Regions from separate parts of the Peribacillus sp. NPDC094092 genome, predicted to be linked through region 1. Evidence: a T-box and tRNA genes for the amino acid it is inferred to sense, from the RefSeq annotation. Region 1 holds a T-box; the other holds one or more tRNA genes.
What was found. A T-box is a leader RNA that pairs with one kind of tRNA and senses whether it is charged. The one in region 1 lies ahead of glyQ (glycine--tRNA ligase subunit alpha), so its partner is inferred to be a tRNA-Gly.
Positions count from the first base shown of each region.

Region 2: it encodes a tRNA-Gly, which carries the amino acid that the T-box ahead of glyQ (glycine--tRNA ligase subunit alpha) is inferred to sense. The anticodon was not compared.

Region 1 is NZ_JBNNUC010000002.1:975,949-982,133, reverse strand. Features, by position in the region: gene ACQKNS_RS13735 (pyruvate, water dikinase regulatory protein) at 408-1,229, opposite strand; gene ACQKNS_RS13730 (helix-turn-helix transcriptional regulator) at 1,246-1,875, opposite strand; gene glyS (glycine--tRNA ligase subunit beta) at 2,046-4,115, opposite strand; gene glyQ (glycine--tRNA ligase subunit alpha) at 4,102-4,998, opposite strand; T-box leader at 5,098-5,275, opposite strand; gene recO (DNA repair protein RecO) at 5,334-6,086, opposite strand; gene ACQKNS_RS13710 (YqzL family protein) at 6,120-6,185, opposite strand, start outside.
Region 2 is NZ_JBNNUC010000001.1:1,765,068-1,771,252, reverse strand. Features, by position in the region: gene ACQKNS_RS08445 (NADP-dependent oxidoreductase) at 680-1,708, shown strand; gene ACQKNS_RS08440 (FUSC family protein) at 1,942-3,891, shown strand; gene ACQKNS_RS08435 (YbjN domain-containing protein) at 4,055-4,468, shown strand; tRNA gene ACQKNS_RS08430 (tRNA-Gly) at 4,656-4,729, shown strand; gene ACQKNS_RS08425 (B3/B4 domain-containing protein) at 5,148-5,816, opposite strand; gene queG (tRNA epoxyqueuosine(34) reductase QueG) at 5,921-6,185, shown strand, end outside.

The DNA.
Region 1 (6,185 bases):
CACTTTATTCTTCAAAGAATACCTTCTTATTTAAGTGAAAGCACCTCTTTTGCCTTGAAAAAGACCAGCACTTCCTGAACTATACGGAACATGTCGAATTATTTTTATGATAAAAACCTTGACATCTCATTAACCTTTAGTTTATTCCTTATTAATTAAGTCTAAACCTTAAGATTACTTTTTTCTCACAATTTTTTATTATAGTCTATTTGATTAGAAGATGCCAACATTTAAATTCAGATTGTTTTTTCATGCTAATCAACGGATTTGCACTTGGAAACCAAGAATAATTTTATGTAATTATTTTGAACTTATACTTGTTATTCCCTTTTTTGACCTTGGCATTAAAATGTGAGCTGACACATAGTGTGTCTAGCTCACATTTTGAATTGCCTTAATTATAAGGATCAACGGTTTTTGTTTTGAAGGATATTGATTATCAAGTTGGCTGTTTCTTCAACAGCCTTATTGGTTACATCAATGATAGGACAGTTCAACCTTGATATGATTGTATCAAAGTATGTCAATTCTTCTTTTATGCGCTCCACATTTGCGTAAATGGCATGATCATTGAGCCCAAGTGACTTTAATCGTTCTTTACGGATATGGTTCAGCTTTTCCGGACTGATCTTTAAACCAATGCATTTTTCGGGAGGTACCAGGAACAGCTCTTCTGGAGGTTCCACTTCAGGCACTAAAGGTACGTTCGCCACTTTATAGCGTTTGTGGGCTAAATACTGTGATAATGGTGTTTTGGAAGTGCGCGAAACACCCACAAGGACGATGTCTGCACGTAAAATGCCCCGAGGGTCACGTCCATCATCATACTTTACTGCAAATTCAATGGCTTCCACACGCTTGAAATAATCATCATCCAGCTTTCTCACCAGACCAGGTTCATTAAGCGGCCCTTTTGGCGCCCTTTCCTGAAGGATGTCCATGAGCGGCCCTAAAATGTCATAAGCAGACAGGTTTTCTTTCTCTACCTGTGCTTTCATATACGCTCTAATGGCTGGCTTGACAAGAGTATAAGCAATGATTGCCCCATCCAACTTAGCCAGTGATATCACTTCATCCACGTTTTGTTCATCTTCAATATACGGAATTCTCTTTATGGAAAAAGCAGATCCCGAGAACTGGCTTGCAGCGGCTTTTGTTACCAATTCCGCTGTTTCCCCTACTGAATCCGATACAACATATATAATAGAACCGTTCATATTCTCCGTCATTCCTTTTGCAAGCCCCCTAATAGCCTTCATCAGCCAAAGCTACGAATGCTTTCGTAATATTGGTTTTTGTAATCCTTCCAATTACTTCATAGCCTTTTTCCGTGTCTTTGACGACCGGTAATGAGTCGATTTGTTTATCAATCAATTTTTTGGCCACATCAATCAAAAGGTCTTCTTTTGAACACATTGTAATATTGGGCATCCTAGTCATGATGATATTGACCGGAATGGAGTTAAGCTCTTGTTTCCCAATACTCGCACGCAGCAAGTCTTTCCTTGATAAGACACCAACAAGCAATGCATGCTTATCGACGACGAACATTGTTCCGACATCTTCTAAAAACATCATGACTATTGCATCATATACGGAAATGCCCTCGTCAACAACGACAGGTATTGATTGGTAGTCTCGTACATAAAGATGGTTGAGGCTATCTGTCAAAAGCTGTGTCCCTGACCTGCCTGTATAGAAATATCCCACCCTTGGCCTGGCATCAAGAAAACCTGCCATCGTTAAAATGGCTAAATCTGGACGAAGTGTCGCCCTGGTAAGGTTCAATCTATCCGCAATATGTTCTCCAGTAATCGGTCCGTTTTCTTTTACGATTTGTAAAATTTGTTCCTGACGCTTATTCAATTGGATCATAATCACCACCCCACTGCTTTCGCAGAGTAAAGTAACAAAAGTTATTCATTTAATAATTATATACTAAATTATTTAATTAGGGCATTTTTGTCCCACTTATTGACCATTTATCTTTTGAAGAAATCGGAAGCCCTTATTTAAAGGGTTTCCGATTTCCACATTCCTTCCGATCATGTAAGGATAATCTTATTCATGGCCGCAAAACCTGCAACCAAATCACTGATTTCCTTCATTAAGGATAAACGGTTATTGCGGATTGCTTCATCCTCTGCCATGACCATCGTATTCTCGAAATATGGCTCTATTTCCGTTTGAAGCGAAACAAGCTGTTCAAAGCGCTCATTCTCATCTTTGGATTCCATATAACGCATTGCCACTTTTTGATATTTTACGTATAACGCATTTTCTTGATCATTTTCAAAGGCGCTAGGGTCGACAGTCACCTTATTGTCACATTTCACGGCAATGTTCATGACCCGACTTAAAGCTTCCAGGCTTTCTTTAAAGCCAGCTTCGTCTTTTTTCGCATTCAAGACATGTGCACGTTCCACGATAGAATGGATATAGCCGATTTCATTGTACAGAACTGCATCAATCAAATCGTAACGGATTTGCTGTTCTTGAAGCAGGTGTTTGACACGGGCTTTAAAGAATGTGAACATATCCGCTTTAACTTCATCAAGACCGCGTTTTAAGATGCCTTTTGATTCCAGTCCTTTAAGGCCTAAAACAATAAGCTCCTCTAAAGTAATATCCCATTTCTTCTCAGCAAGGATTTGGACGACCCCGCTCGCCTGCCTTCTTAATGCATAAGGATCCTGGGAACCTGTCGGTATGACACCAATGGCGAAGAATGAAGACAACGTATCAATTTTTTCAGCTAAACTCACAACCGCACCAATGACTGAAGGCGGTACAATGTCATCCGCATGTCTTGGCATATAATGTTCATTGATCGCCGCGGCCACTTCTTTGGCTTCCCCTTTTAAGAGAGCATATTTTTCACCCATATACCCTTGCAATTCAGGGAATTCATAAACCATATGACTCACCAAATCGAACTTGGCAATTGCCGCTGTACGAAGCGCCATTTCTTTTTCCGCCTTTAAATTCAAAGCATCCGCAAGGGCACCGGTCACGGCAGTTACCCGGGCCGTTTTCTCGGCTAATGTACCAATTTCTTCATGATAAACGATGCTATCAAGCTTTTTCAAAGCATCCGAAATCTCTTTTTTCTGATCTTCTTCATAGAAGAATGCTGCATCCGATAAGCGGGCACGCAATACTTTTTCATTACCTTTAGATACCTTATCCAAATGGCGGTCATCGCCGTTACGCACGGTTACAAAGTAAGCGAGCAGTTTCCCGTCCTTATCTTTAACAGGGAAATAACGTTGGTGTTCCTTCATTGATGTGATGAGTACCTCAGCAGGAAGCTCCAGGAATTCTTCTTCAAAATGTCCAAATAACACCGTTGGATACTCTACCAAATTATTGACTTCCTCAAGCAGATCTTCATCGACCGGGATGATCCAGCCTTTCTCCTGCTCAAGCTCTTTAATCTGATCCAATATAAGTTGTCGGCGTTTATCTGGGTCCGCCATTACAAATTGTTCTTTTAACGTATCTTCGTACCGTTCCGGCTGCTCGATGATTGCGCTATGGCCCAAGAAACGGTGTCCTTTTGTTTCGCGGCCCGTTTCAACGTCAGCAATGCTAAATGGAACTATTTCATTGCCGAATAAGGCAATCAGCCATTTAATCGGACGGACGAAACGGAGCTCCTGGTTGGCCCAGCGCATATTTTTCGGGAACGTCATGCCGCTGATGATTTCCTGCAGCTCAGATAAAAGCTGGGCAGTCTGCTGTCCTTTAATGAATTTATTCACATGGGCATATTCCACACCCTTGAGTTCTTTAAAATAAATGTCCTCTGAAGTCATGCCTTGACCCCTGACGAATCCCAATGCGGCTTTAGACCAGTTGCCTTCACTGTCCAAAGCGATTTTCTTAGCCGGACCTTTTGCTTCTTCTTCGATATCCTTTTGCGATTCTTCCACATCTTTCACCAATACGGCTAAACGTCTTGGTGTGGAAAAGGCTTCAACCGTTCCGAATTCAATCGCTTTTTCCGTTAGCCATTGCTGCACTTTATCTGACAGCTGTTTCATTGATGCTGTCACAAAACGGGCAGGCAGCTCTTCCAATCCAATTTCCAATAACAAATCACGCTTGCTCATTTGTATTCTCCCCTTTCACTTTCAGGATCGGGAAGCCTAATTTTTCCCGCTCTTCATAGAAGGTTTTGGCAACCTTACGCGCTAAGTTACGGCACCGGGCTATATAACCCGTTCTTTCCGTCACCGAGATGGCACCTTTGGCATCCAAAAGGTTAAATGTATGTGAACATTTCAAAACATAGTCATACGCAGGATGTACAAGTCCTTCTTCCATTTGGCGATGCGCTTCCTTTTCATACATCGTGAAAAGCTGGAACAGCATATCAAGGTCGGAGGTTTCGAACGTATATTTCGAATGTTCGTATTCCGGCTGACCAAATATATCCCGAACTGTGAATCCATCTGTCCATTCTAGGTCAAATACGTTTTCCTTATCTTGAATGTAAGAGGCTAGACGTTCGATCCCGTATGTAATTTCCACGGAAACCGGCTTACACTCAAGGCCGCCCACTTGTTGGAAATATGTAAATTGAGTGATTTCCATTCCATCAAGCCATACTTCCCAACCTAGACCAGCACATCCTAGTGATGGATTTTCCCAGTTATCCTCCACAAAGCGAATATCATGCTCAAGCGGATTGATCCCTAATGCGCGCAATGAATCCAAATATAACTCTTGGATATTGTCAGGCGACGGCTTCATGATCACTTGGAACTGGTGATGCTGGTACAGTCGATTAGGGTTCTCGCCATAACGGCCGTCAGCTGGACGGCGGGAAGGCTCAACATAAGCAACGCTCCATGGCTCCGGTCCAATGGCTCTCAGGAACGTGTACGGGCTCATCGTTCCTGCCCCTTTCTCTACATCATAAGCATTCATCAATATGCAGCCTTGTTCAGACCAATGCTTTTGTAACGTTAAAATCATATTTTGAATATTCATTGTGCACCTCCAGGTTATTTAAAACGGCTCTTATTAAAATTAAGGATCGGAACCCATTACATCTTGGCAAACAAAAAACTCCCGTCCCTATGCGAAATGCATAGGGACGAGAGTTTACCCGCGGTTCCACCCTAATTGCCGTTTATAAAACGGCCTCTTTTCAAAAGCTACATGCTCCGGAAACGCCCTTCCCTGTAAATCCATATCCCGGCTTCCACCGTCCCGGGTTCGCTTTTTATGGAGAATGACAGATACTCTTTTCCATCAACGCAATCTTCTTATTTTAATGATTAGAATTTTATACAAACTAGCATGGAATGTCAATAGTTCAGATCCTAAAACATATCTTTCATCGTATCAATCTGTTTCAGGAACTTTTTTGATTTCAAATGCAGACCGGAATATTCCTCATAATATGCATCGATGATCTTCCGCAGTTCTTGTTTCGTTTCAGGCTTAACGGAAATGTTTCCGAGCCTTGATAAATCGAAATAATAAAAGATTCGAAGCAATTTAACGGCTGCAGGTGAAATTTTATAATGATAAGGGTCTTTCCCCAGACAGCGGTGACAGATAAAGCCCGCTTCCCGAAGCGAGAAGGAGAATTCCCCTTCCGTTTCACCACATACCGCACACTGATTCAGCACTGGGTTAATCCCATTGACGGGCAGCATCTTCATTTCAAAAATGAATGTCAAAACCTCAGCGTCATATTCCTCATTTATGTAATGCAAGGTTTGCGAAAGCAATTCATACAAATATGGATTCGGTTTCTTATCCTCGACGCTTTTATCAAGCAATTCAACAATATATGAAGCATAAGCAGTGGCAAAAAGATCCTCCCTTATGAAACGGAGCGAATCGACCATTTCGCCTTGCTGAAGACTACCGAGTCCGGTTGATGTAGTTACAAGAAAATACCCGGAGCAAAAAAGCTGTGTGACGGCAGAAAGCCTGCTGTTAGGTTTACTGGCTCCTCTAGCCATAACGCCAATTTTTCCTAGCTCACGGGTATATATAGTAATGATTTTGTTATTTTCTCCATATGCAGTTCGCCTTATGACAATGCCCTCACATTTTTGGAGCATACCAAGACACCACCCATGCTCGCCAAGACTAACCTATGAAACAGGAAAATCAATTTCTGCTAGCTCATCATTCAATACCAAGTGTCTTTCCTGTCTCTC
Region 2 (6,185 bases), on a different contig from region 1:
ATAATAGGCATAAAAACATGTAACGTGTTTCTTTGTTTCAGTCATTCGTATCCGTCTTCATTATAGATAAGTATTAATATATAATTCCAATATTTTCCCTTAAATGGGGGTTATTCTTCCGGTGTATCTTTCTAAATACGGTGGCAAAAAATATCTAAGAGACGTTCAACCAGAGCGTTGTAGACTTTCCAGTAAACCAAGTTCACATATGCTTCCAAAGTTTTTTTTCAAGTGTGAACATAGTCTCAAAGGTTTCAGTACAAACTGTCCATGCTGACGTTTTACATCGGGTATTTATAAGAAGAAAAAAAGTAGCTGCTGAGCTTGAATAGTTGCCAAGCAGACTAAAAAAAAAGTGTCTGTCAAGCTGCGGCCTTTTCCGGTATCCAAACGGGGAAAGGCTGTTAAATTTTCCTGGTAGTAAACCGTATATTGTGGAAGTCCTACGTCATTATTTATGCTCAAAATGAACATTGAAGGTAACAAAGCCATTTCCTGCTGACCTTTATATGAATGAAAAACATGGGACATAATAGGTCATAGCAAGTATGGGGTTTTAAGGAAATTGCATAAAGAGTGTTATGGAAGCAATAGCCAATCATATTCTTTGACCTATGAACTTCATCAGTGATACGCTTCTTTTCGAAATTACGTATTCAAAATACAAGGAGGAACAATGATGGCACAAACCAAACAACAAATGATCACCTTGGCAAATCGTCCAAAAGGTATGCCCTCAAAAGGGGATTTTAACTTTGTTGAGAGTGAAGTTCCCACACCAAAGGATAATGAAATTTTAGTGCGTACATTATATTTATCTGTCGATCCATACATGCGTGGCAGAATGCAAGATACCAAGTCATATATCGCTCCATTTGAATTGAATAAGGTTATCACGGGTGGGGTGGTTGCTGAAGTTGTTGAGTCCAAATCGAATTCCTTCAAACAAGGAGATGTCGTTGTTGGGAATATTGACTGGGCAGAATACACAGTTGTCACCGAAAAGGAAATCCGCGTGATTGATCCCAAGGTGGCTCCGGTCACAACTCATTTAGGGATTCTTGGAATGACCGGTTTAACTGCTTACTTTGGCTTGCTTGATATTGGTAAACCTCAAGAAGGTGAAACTGTAGTGGTTTCAGGAGCGGCTGGAGCAGTAGGTTCAGTAGTCGGACAAATTGCTAAGATTAAAGGTGCGAAGGTTGTTGGCATAGCTGGTTCAGATGAAAAACTTGAGTACTTAACGAAAGAGCTCGGATTTGATGGAGCCGTAAATTATAAAAGAGATAGTTTCAAAATCGATTTAGCTAATGCAGTTCCCGGTGGAGTCGATGTTTATTTCGATAATGTGGGCGGAGAGGTGTCCGATGCTGTTTTCACACTTTTGAATGCGAATGCCCGAATTCCATTATGCGGAGCGATTTCCTCGTATAATGCAGAAGGGAAAGATCTAGGACCGCGTCTGCAATCGGCGATGATCAAAACCAGTGCACTTATGAAAGGTTTCACAGTTGGAAATTATGCCGCTAGATTTCAAGAAGGGGCTACGGATTTAGGTAAGTGGCTTCAAGAAGGAAAGCTGAAGTATGAAGAAACGATTATTGAAGGGTTCGAAAACACACCTGATGCATTTTTAGGTTTGTTTAAAGGAACGAACCTCGGTAAACAGCTTGTAAAAGTTGCGGAACCTGAATTCGCTCAAATATAAGATTTATGGTAATGAAGCTGAGAAGGTCCTTTATTGTGATTTTTGAGCAGCTTATAATAAAAGCGGCCTTTTTTCGAATTCAATCGGGGAAAGGCCGTTTTCCTTTCAGGTTAATATACAATCCTTCATTACCTTTTGTGGTATCTTTTGATCCATCTGAAGGATATTAATTATAGAAGTCTCCTCATTCACTGCAGAGTCAATAGAATCATTAATGAAAGGAAAAATAGCAAATGAATGAAAGTAAGCACCCTTCCGAATCTCTGAAAACAGATGCGATACATACGACACTTAAACAGGCTTTTGAAATAAAGAAGAATCCATTTCCCTGGATGAAAGCACTAAGTGCAGGCATAGCTGCTGCCTTACCTGTTTTCATTGGCTTATTATTCGGGAATTTAGCGTACGGTTTACTTTCAGGAATAGGAGGTTTCACGTATTTATACGTTTTTAACCAACCATATCAACAAAGAGCTAAAAAGATTTTCTTTGTGATGGTGGGTCTTGCTTTATCTGTTGTTTTAGGGACGATTTTGGCACCATACCAATTGGGAACAGCCATAATGATGGGAATCATCGGGGCAAGTGTTTTTTTTATATTTGGTGCATTAAAGATTACCGGTCCTTCAGCGGTATTCTTCGTCTTGAGTTTTGCACTTGCGACAGGTATGCCCGTTGATCAAAGTCTGGCCCCGTTGCGTGGGGGCCTCGTTTTAATGGGTGGGTCACTATCTTGGATAATCTGCATGTTAGGCTGGTTTTTCAACCCGCATGGACCGGAATCGCTTGCGGTGGAAAAGGTGTACATGGAATTGGGGGCATTCTTTGATTCCATGGGTACCGAGACATTCAATAAAGCAAGACAGGGAACGGTATTGGCTATGAAACACGCTGAGGATACACTGTTAGCCGGGGTTTCAAACAGGCGAAGTTCAGATGAGTTAAAGCGGTTGTTCCTATTGAATGAACATGCGAATGCCATATTCTTGGAGGCTCTGGAAATTTCCTTGAACAAAAATATCGTACTTCCGCCGGAATTAGGTCAATCCGTTCGAGCTCTGGCCGGTTCCATTGCATCTAGAACAAAGAATAAAAGCAAGATCCTTCAACCTGACCAAATGACTGAAGATGTGGAAGATTTATTCATGAGGATTTATAATGCAGATGCCATCTTGAATGAACCTGTCCAGAAAATCGATCAAGCAGCAACCATCTCAAAACCTTCTATAAAAACCATTTTTCTTGGGGCGTTCGATAAGAATTCAATTGTCTTTCTCTCATCCGTTCGATATGGAACAATCCTTACCATTGCCGCCATCATTGCCTATTCCGCCGATTTTAACCGTTCGTACTGGATTCCCTTATCCTGTGCGGCCGTTATGTCGGGTTCTTCCATAATCGCCACATTCCATCGGGCGGTCCAAAGGACTTTCGGGACGATCATCGGACTCCTGATAGCAAGTTTGATCCTAGCTGCCGTTCATAACGAGTTTACGATCATTTTGATCATTTTACTGTTGACATTCATTACAGAGCTTTTCATCGTTCGGAATTATGGATTGGCAGCGATGTTTTTTACCCCTTCAGCATTGATCATGGCGGAATATTCATCCCAAAGCTATGATTTCAGTTTTTTTGCGACCGTAAGGATAACCGATATCGTAGTTGGAAGCTTGATAGGGCTTATTGGGGCGCTGTTACTTGGCGGCCGTTCTGCATCCAGTCTTCTCAATCATTTGATGGCCAAAACGATTCGAAGCCAAGGGCAGTTATTATTGATGGCGTTCTCTGAAAAGGATAATGACCTGGCAATAGATGAAAGCAGCGAAAGGAACAAAATGCAAACAAATATGGTGAATCTATTAACGGTCTACAATGCATCCCTTGGTGAGATATTCAAAAACAAGTCTAGACTGGAATCTCTTTGGCCCGTTATATTTTCGATAGAACAGTTGGGCTATTATCTAAATGCCAGCTTGAAATCCTCTAAACGGCCAGTACTATCTGAGAGAGATCTCGCACAAATGCTGTATGTTTTCGAAACCATGGCGATAGCGGCAGATAAAGGTAGATTAAATACTAATAAAGAAGTGCCTGAAATTAAAGGATATTCAAAAATCCGCCAGGAAATGTTGGACCTTCAAGAAGCGCTTCGGTTTGCGGGGAAGCAACTGGCTAATTAATCTATTGATTCCAATAAGGGAGTTTTCATGTTTGACTCCCATTCCATTTATGAATGATTCTTCGCCACTGTTAATAGGATGAAATTGGCAGAATTATAGAAAAGTCTGTAAAAATGCCGGTTTTCATTATAAAATGTACTTACAAACAGAAAGGTGATGAACCATGTCAAACATTGCTAAATTTCGTGATTTTTTAACTAGTGAGAAAATCTATATGAATGAGTTGAAAGAAGACAGCACCACCTTTTTTAGAGCTGAGCAAAAGTTAAAGGACGGGTGGAAGGTCCTTTTAGTATTTGCTTTCAATCAAGACGAAAATGTGGCGGACTTATTTTGCTTTAATGTCGCCGAGTTGAAGAATCCTGAAAAGAAACAGGATGTACATACACTGTTGAATGAATATAATGCTAATTTTAGGTATTCCAAGCTGTATGAAGAAAATGGGACCATTTCCATTCGGTATTCATACTCCATTGAAGGGGAGATCGTACCGGATCTGGAGTTCAGGAAGTTGATCATGCTGCTTGAAACGGCACAGCAGGTTTATCCGAGGTTAATGGAAGTCATTTGGTCTTAAATCATCATATAGGATGAAAAAGTTCTCTGAATCAGGGGACTTTTAAACATCTTTACTAGAATGAATGAATATATTGACGTTACAATACATGAATTATTAATTTTTTTTAAAAGAACTATTGCATTTTTTCACATTAAACTATATAATTAATTTTGTTAGGTGATTCGACAAACTTCTACAAGAATATGCGGGTGTAGTTTAGTGGTAAAACCTCAGCCTTCCAAGCTGATGATGAGGGTTCGATTCCCTTCACCCGCTCCAATACATACTCATAACGTAGGGTTTCGTTACCTGGAGAACGAAGCTTTGCGTTTAAATATTTTTACAAGAATTCTACTGTTTACAGTGGGATTTTTTTATTGTCCAATTTAACTATGGAAGCGGTAATACCGTAACGAAAACTGGGTTTTCCATTTATTGATGATCCTTCATCAGGAAGAGGGGGTATTCCGATGCAGCACAAACTTGTTCAAAGAGATTGACTGCGTTAGCAGTATCAGTTTGAATAAGTTTGTGCTTTTATTGTTCAAACTGAATAAGTTGTGCAATTAGGTATGGCCGAAAGGTTGAATAAAAGGATATTCGCCCACTGGTGTTATTAATTATCCATTTAAGTTAGGGAAAATCATGAAAAGACCCCTTCCGATTGTGGAAAGGGCTTATTTCCGTTCCATTTTAATTATCCTTCTACAATCGAGTATGTCCCTTCGCCACCGTGTATTTCAAGGAACATGTCCATCAAGGATTTCGTTAGCTGATCTGCTTCGGTGATTGGAGTATTGGGTTGTAGATATATGATTTGGATGGCTTTTTTCGTTCCTTCGGTGACTTTCGTGCGTTCTGAATCAACGTAAGGACTTCCGAATGCGCCATCATGATCGGCTGATGTAATCATATTTTCCATGGAATTAAAGCGGCCGTTCAAACCGTCATAACCATCTTGCCCTTCGCCAATCTTTATCGCGATGTCTCCTGCTAACTTTTCCGCATCATAAATGCCGATCGGAACTTCATATAACAGCGAGAAGAAGTTATTCAAATCGATGGCTGAGTGGATGGGTGTCAAGTAATTCTGTTTTTTTATGCGGCGGTAAAGGGCTTCCACGGAGGGACGATACCGTGAAGGGTTTGTTCCTGTGGCCTTGAAAATCTCCCGCCACGCTTTAATGCCGGAAAAGTCGGTCAATTCCTTTTCTTCAAGGTCGAAGAAAAGAGCTTCCTGAAATAGTTGAAGTCTTCCTTTCACCATTTGCGGGGAGGGACCTACTTCGATGTTTTCATATGTAATGATCCCAACTTTGAATTCAGGGATTTTACTGCTAAGATTAGCTGATACGGTAATTTCCAACCGTTTCACCTCCAAAAATGATTGCAATTAGTTTATCATAGATAGCAATGGTTTGAAATGGATTAAGGCTTCAATGGGAATACTGAATGAAGTAGGTGATTGATATGGATATTAACTCATTCAAGCAAGAAGTGATTTTATATAGTAAGGAAATCGGCATTGATAAGATCGGCTTTACTTCAGCCACGGCTTTTACGGAATTGAAAGGTCGGCTGATACGTCAACAGGAGCTGGATTATCAGTCAGGGTTTGAAGAAGCAAATATAGAGAAAAGGGTAAGGCCTGAATTGATATTCGATAAACCGCAATCCATCATTTCGATTGCGCTTGCCTATCCTTCGAAATTGAAAGATGCTCCGCAAAGTACAA